Linked DNA regions of Actomonas aquatica. The protein of the gene in region 2 interacts with the protein of the main gene of each other region in a pairwise test. Links are inferred from orthologs where the notes say so. Each region holds a gene or a part of one and is shown on either strand. Other genes may lie near its edges.

Region 1 (3,204 bases), 340 kb from region 2 along the record:
AAGGGCATGGCAGGAGAAGGAGTGCGGTCGGGCGTCAGACTCGGAGCAGGGCGCGAAAGCCGCGGGCGCTGTAGTAGGATTGGGCGCCGTTGTGGTAGATGAAGACGCGGCCGTAGCGGCGGTCGCCGAAGAGGGCACCGCCGCGCTCGCGCACGTCGGCCGGCGTGGCGAGCCAGCTGGACGTTTTTTGGTCAAAGGCGCCGAGCGACTGCAGGTGGTGGTAATCGGCTTCGGTCAGCAGCTCAACCCCCATGGCCGCGGCGGTATCGATGACGTTGCCGGCCGGCTGATGGGCTTTGCGTGAAGCCCAACCGGCTTGATCGTAGCAGAGCGCGGTGCGGCCAGCGGGGCTCTCGGGCGAGCAGTCCATGAAGGTGAGTTCGCCGTTCGCGGCATCGACCTTCACTACGTCCGGTTCGCCGCCGGTTGCTTCCAGTTGGTGGAGTGCGGTGAGTTTCGCCGGGGCGGCGGCGTTGAGCTGCGCGGTGACGTCGGCCCAAGAGATTCCCGGATGCCGCTGTGGGTTGGCCTCAAAACGAGCGGCGAGGGTGGCGAACAAGGCGTCGCTTTGGTCGGAGGAGAGATTCATGGGGAGCGACGCCTACCAGCCGTAGGCGCGTTTGATGCGGAGGCCCTCGTAGAGGTCGGGGGGGAGCTCTTGGAGGAAGCGTGATGGGCTGAGCAGCATGCCGCCGGGGCCTGCTTTGGTCGCGACTTTGGGGTAGCAGAGGTAGAGTTCGTTTTTGGCTCTCGTGACCGCGACGTAGAAGAGGCGGCGCTCTTCCTCGACGTCGCCGGCTTCGATGGAACGGCGGGTGGGGAACTGGCCGTCGGCGCAACCGATCACAAACACGACGTCGTATTCGAGGCCCTTGGCCTGGTGCACGGTGGTGAGACGGATGGCGTCCTGTTCGGAGTCGACGGAGCGATCGCTGGTCTCGCCGTTGAGCAGGACGATTTGCGCAAGCAGGTCCTGCATCTCGGTGTAACGGGCGGCAAAACCGGCGAGCGCGCCGAGTTCGTCGAGGCGGTCGATGTAGTCGGCGAAGGCGCCTTTGAGGTAGTCGCCATACCAGCCGTCGATGGCGACCTCGACAGTGATCTGCGGCGACTCGTCGCGCATGGCGTCGGCGGTCTGTTTGAGCGAGGCGCAGAAGCTGGGCCATTCGTCGCGGGCGCCTTTGGGGACTTTGCTTTTGACGTCGTCGGTGGTGAGCGCGTCGACGAAGTCCTGCTGCATGAGTCGGGCGTGATCGAGGGCGGCGTGGTAAATCTTGGAGGCGCCTTTTTCGCCGATCTTGGGCAGGAGGCAGGCGCAGCGTTGCCAGGCGGATTCGTCGGTCGGGTTGTAGACGAAACGCAGGATGGCGACGAGGTCGCGCACGTGGGCGCGTTCGAAGAACTTCACGCCGGAGGTGATGTGGTAGGGCACACCGGCGCGGGAGAAGGCGAGCTGGGTTTCGAGGGCGACGAAGTGCGAGCGGTAGAGCACGGCGATCTCGTGCGGCGAGACGCCCTCGTCTTCGACCAGGGCGCGGATGCGTTTGATCAGGAACTCGGCCTGCTCGCGGTCGTCCATGGTCTGGACGACGTAGGGTTTTTGGGAGTTGGCGCGGTGGGCGCGCAGTTCCTTGTCGAAGTGGCGGCCGGCGGGTTGAGCGAGCAGGACGCCGTTGGCGAGGTTGAGGATCTGCGGGGTGGAGCGGTAGTTGGTCTCGATGCGGTGGAGCTGGGCGCCGGGGTGCCGCTCGAGGAAGGTCATGATGTTTTCGAAGTTCGCGCCGCGCCACGAGTAGATGCACTGGGCGTCGTCGCCGACGGCCATGATGCGGTGGTGGGGCGCGAGCGCGTCGACGATCTGGGACTGGATGGTGTTGGTGTCCTGATACTCATCGACGAGGAGGTGGCGGAAGCGTTGGGCGAAGTAGTCGGCGACCTTGGGGTCCTCCTGGAGGAGCTTGAGCCAGAGCTCGAGGAGGTCGTCGTAGTCGACGACGTTTTGTTCACGTTTGGTGGCCTCGTAGGCCTTGGCGAAGGTGGGCAGGGAGACGGCGATGTCGCTGTATTGCGGGTAGTGATCCTCGACGGTCTGGGCGAGGGACTTCTGGGTATTGCGCGACATGGAGAGCACGCTGAAGAGCGGGCCGGGGCGCGGGTTGGTTTTGTCTTTGAAGAAGGATTTGTGCTCGGCCTCGACGACGCGTTTGAGGAGTGATTCGGATTCGTCGGCGTCGAGGATGGTGAAGTTGCGCGGCAGTTTGAGGGCGGGGGAATCGCCGAACATGCGCAGGGCGCGGTTGCCGAGGCTGTGGAAGGTGCCGCCCCAGAAACGGTTGGCTTCGGCGCCGGTGAGGTCATGCACGCGGTGGAGCATTTCCTTGGAGGCCTTGTTGGTGAAGGTGAGCAGCATGATCTCGCCGGGCGGGATGCCCTGGTGGAGGAGCCAGGCGACGCGGTAGGTGAGGGTGCGGGTCTTGCCGGAACCGGCGCCGGCGAGCACGAGCACCGGACCGGGCGGGGCGGTCACGGCGTTGAACTGCTCCTCATTGAGCTCCGCCTTGAAGTCGATGGGCGGGAAGCCGGGGCGGGTCGGGGCGTCGTCGTCGCGGTCGAGAATGAAATCCATGCGACGGGCAGGGTCGCGGTTTCGCGGGCGGGTGCAAAGCGGAAAGCAGCGGGTGGGTCAGGGGAAGGTGAGCACGAACTCGAGGTCGCCCCAAAAGGCCCAGTCGAAGCTGGGGTTGCCGCGGGGGTCGACCTGGAGCTCGAGGGTGGCGTTGTCGGCCCGGTCGGCCGGCAGGTCGACGGTGAAGCCCTGCAAGAGTCGACGCGCGGGGTCTTTGTAGGGATCGAGGGTTTGTTCGAGTAACAGCACGGGCGGTCGGTCGACTGACCGCAGCACGATGCGAAAAACGCAGCCGTCGGTGTGGCCCTCGGGGGAATCGGTGACGCCGTCGCGGAAACCGAAGGTGCCGGAGAGGCGCAGGGCTTGGGGAGGGGCGGCGAGGACAAAGCGGGCCGGGGCGTGGGCGAAGAAACGCACGTGGTCGGGAAACTCGGGCAGGTAGAACGGGGCGACCATGGCCTCGGTTTCCTGCATGTCTTCGAGGGTGACGGGCAGGATGTTGGGCCGGGTGAGGTCGCGGCCTTCGTCCTGTCGATGGCGAACGTAGAGCCGGCCGGAACCCACGTCGCGGATCAGCA
Region 2 (3,191 bases):
AGCTGTTCGGCGGGTATCTCCACTTTACCGATGCCGTCCCGCCATTGGATGACGGGCAGGCCCCATTGCTTGTTCTCCAGCACAACGTCCGCGAAGGCCTTGCGCATGGCTCGCATCGAGCGGCGAGTTTCTTCGTCGAACCTTACGGCGGCGGGGTCTTCAACCGCGGTGTTGTGGGTGGGACCGGACATAAAGCTCACGCTGGCAGATTGTTCGATGATGGCAAGGCGACCGGCATCGACGATTTCAAGGTGGCGGTCACGTTCGCGGGCGATGAGGTGCGGTTTTCCCACGGTGTTGTCGTAGAGACGCCACTCGTCCAAGAGCGGTCGGTAAAGCAGAGCGAGGTTGCGGATGCCGAGCAGAAATCGCCGTTGTTGAACCTCTTCGGGGATGTGGTGCCCCCCTTTGCGCACCCGCTGCGCGACGCGATCACGCGTGATGCTGAGATCGGGGATCCACAGAAAATCCAAACGGATGGAATATCCGGCCGCTAGCGCTTCACGTAGTAGGGCGGCGTGAGCTCGGCCGGACAAGGTGGTTTCGAACGAGAAATCTTCTCGGCGAGAGATCAGATAGCGAACGCGGTCGAGCATGATGCGACCGGCGGCGAACGACGCCGCGTCCGGTGCGAATGGAGAAAGACCGGCCGCGATGAGGTCGGCGTTCACGAACTCGTGACAACGCATCTCCTGAGGGAGAAAGCGCTTCACGTAGGTCGTTTTGCCGGCGCCGTTGGGGCCCGCGATGATGAAGAGATTCGGCATCGACGGGCTCCCGGCGTGGATAGGCGACTCTAGCGCTTACAGTGCGTGGATGGCGCTTTTGCTGACGGCCAGGGCGGCTTCCTTTACGGCCTCACTCATGGTGGGGTGGGCGTGGATGGTGCGGGCGAGGTCCTCGGCGCTGCCGCCGTATTCCATGTGCGTGACCACTTCGCTGATGAGTTCACCGGCGTTTTTGCCGAGGATCTGGGCGCCGAGGATTTTGTCGGTCTCGGCGTCGGCGATGATCTTCACAAAACCGTCCGCACCGTCGTTGGCGTGGGCGCGGGCGTTGGCGGCAAAGTTGAACTTGCCGACATTCACCTTCTTGCCCGCGGCCTTGGCGGCGTCTTCGCCCATACCCACGGTGGCGATCTCGGGATCGGTGTAGATGATGGCCGGCATGAGGTCCCAATTGATGTGACCGGCTTTGCCGGCGATCCATTCGGCGACGGCGGCACCGTCTTCTTCGGCCTTGTGGGCGAGCATGGGACCGTCGACGACGTCACCGATGGCGTAGATGCCCTCGGCGGTGGTCTTGAGCTTGGCGTCGACCTTGATGCGCTTCTTGTCGGTGAGTTCGACGCCAGCTTTGTCGAGGCCGAGGCCATCGGCGTAGGGGCGGCGACCGACTGAAACGAGCACCTTGTCGGCGGGGAATTCGAGGGTCTTGCCGTCGCGCTCGGCGGTCAGCACACCGTCTTTGAAACCAGTGACCCTGGCGTTCACCTCGATCTTCAGGCCCTGGGCCTTGAGGATGCGGGTGAAGTTGCGCACGACGTCTTTGTCGGCGGCGCCGGCGATCTGCGGCAGGAATTCCACGACGGTGACATCGGCGCCGAGGCGAGCCCAGACGGAGCCGAGTTCGAGGCCGATGGCGCCGCCGCCGACGACCACGAGTTTCTCGGGCACGGCGGTGAAGGAGATGGCGTGATCGGAGGAGACGATGGTCTCGCCGTCGAATTTGAGGAAGGGCAGCTCGACCGGCGCGGAGCCGGTGGCGATGACGATGTGACGCGCGGTGACCGTGGTGGACGAACCGGGGTCATCGACCCCGGCTACAGCGACAGTCTTGGCGTCGATGAAGGAAGCGGTGCCGTTGAGGACGGTGACCTTGCGGGCTTTGGCGAGGCCGGCGAGACCGCCGGTCATCTTGCCGACGATGTCTTCCTTCTTCTTGAGCATGGCGCCCACGTCGATGGACAGGTTGTCGAGCTTGATGCCGTGTTCGGCGGCGTGGTGTTGGTTGAAGGCGAAGTGCTCGGAGGAAGCGAGCAGCGCCTTGCTGGGAATGCAGCCGACGTTGAGGCAGGTGCCACCGAGGGTGGAACGCTTTTCAATGAGGGCGACCTTGAGGCCGAGCTGAGCGGCGCGGAAGGCGCAGACGTAGCCACCGGGACCAGCGCCGATGACGAGCACGTCGAAAGAGGAGGGAGAAGATTCGGACATGGCTTGCGGGAAAGTAGCGAGTAGTGGGCAGCGAGTAGTGAGTAGGAAAGGTAGCGAGCGGGAGGTGCTCGCTACTCGCTACTGTCTACTCGCTACGGCTGCTGGATCAGAGATCCAGCAGCAGGCGGGCGGGGTCTTCGATGGCTTGCTTCACCTTCACGAGGAAGGTGACGGCTTCCTTGCCGTCGACGAGGCGGTGGTCGTAGCTGAGCGCCAGATACATCATCGGGCGGATGACCACCTGGCCGTCGACCGCGATGGGGCGATCGTTGATGGCGTGCAGGCCGAGGATCGCACTCTGCGGCGCGTTGAGGATCGGCGTGGACAACATGGAACCGAAGATGCCGCCGTTGGTGATGGTGAAGACACCGCCTTCGAGATCGGCGAGGGTGATCTTGCTGTCACGGGCGCGCTTGGCGACCTCCGCGATGGACGACTCGATGCCGGCGAGGGAAAGCTGGTCGCAGTCGCGCACGACGGGGACCATGAGGCCCTTGTCGGTGGAGACGGCCACGCCGATGTCGTAGTAATGGTTCTGGACGATCTCGTTGCCGTCGATGATCGCGTTGACGCCGGGCACTTCTTTGAGGGCGTGAACGACGGCCTTGGTGAAGAACGACATGAAGCCGAGCTTGAAGCCGTTCTTCTTCACGAAGGCGTCCTGATACTTTTTGCGCAGCGCCATCACGCCGCTCATGTCGACTTCGTTGAAGGTCGTGAGCATGGCGGCCTGGTGCTGGGCCTGCACGAGGCGGTCCGCAATCTTGGCGCGCAGCGGAGTCATCTTCTTCCGGGTCTGCTTCGCTTCCCCGGACGAGGATTTTTGAGTTTTGACTTCGGCTTTTGGAGCGGCCGGAGCGGGGGCGGACGCGGGTTTCTGGCTCTTGGCACTTTCGGCGGCCTTGGCAGCCGAGAGCATGTCGCCCTTGGTCACGCGGCCGTCTTTGCCGGTGCCTTCGACGCCTGCCGGATCGATGC

What was found.
Region 1: the proteins of lpdA (region 2) and K1X11_RS07185 interact in binary tests that used the Escherichia coli proteins (3 or more experiments, as listed by UniProt). The link is inferred for Actomonas aquatica from one-to-one orthologs.

Annotation. Positions count from the first base shown.
Region 1 is NZ_CP139781.1:1,873,588-1,876,791, reverse strand. The notes cover bases 115-3,081. They hold K1X11_RS07185 (ATP-dependent helicase), read right to left. Parts: upstream 2,627-3,081; coding sequence 602-2,626; downstream 115-601. Other genes in these bases: K1X11_RS07180 (hypothetical protein), read right to left, coding at 2,684-3,081; K1X11_RS07190 (DUF4256 domain-containing protein), read right to left, coding at 115-589. Outside these bases: more of K1X11_RS07190, read right to left, coding at 35-114; more of K1X11_RS07180, read right to left, coding at 3,082-3,204. UniProt on the Escherichia coli protein: A helicase with DNA-dependent ATPase activity. Unwinds DNA duplexes with 3'-5' polarity. Translocates on single-stranded DNA with 3'-5' polarity. Initiates unwinding more efficiently from a nicked substrate than double-stranded DNA.
Region 2 is NZ_CP139781.1:2,213,099-2,216,289, reverse strand. The notes cover bases 9-2,962. They hold lpdA (dihydrolipoyl dehydrogenase), read right to left. Parts: upstream 2,214-2,962; coding sequence 804-2,213; downstream 9-803. Other genes in these bases: odhB (2-oxoglutarate dehydrogenase complex dihydrolipoyllysine-residue succinyltransferase), read right to left, coding at 2,320-2,962; K1X11_RS08670 (ATPase), read right to left, coding at 9-767. In the rest of the region: more of K1X11_RS08670, read right to left, coding at 1-8; more of odhB, read right to left, coding at 2,963-3,191. UniProt on the Escherichia coli protein: Lipoamide dehydrogenase is a component of the glycine cleavage system as well as of the alpha-ketoacid dehydrogenase complexes.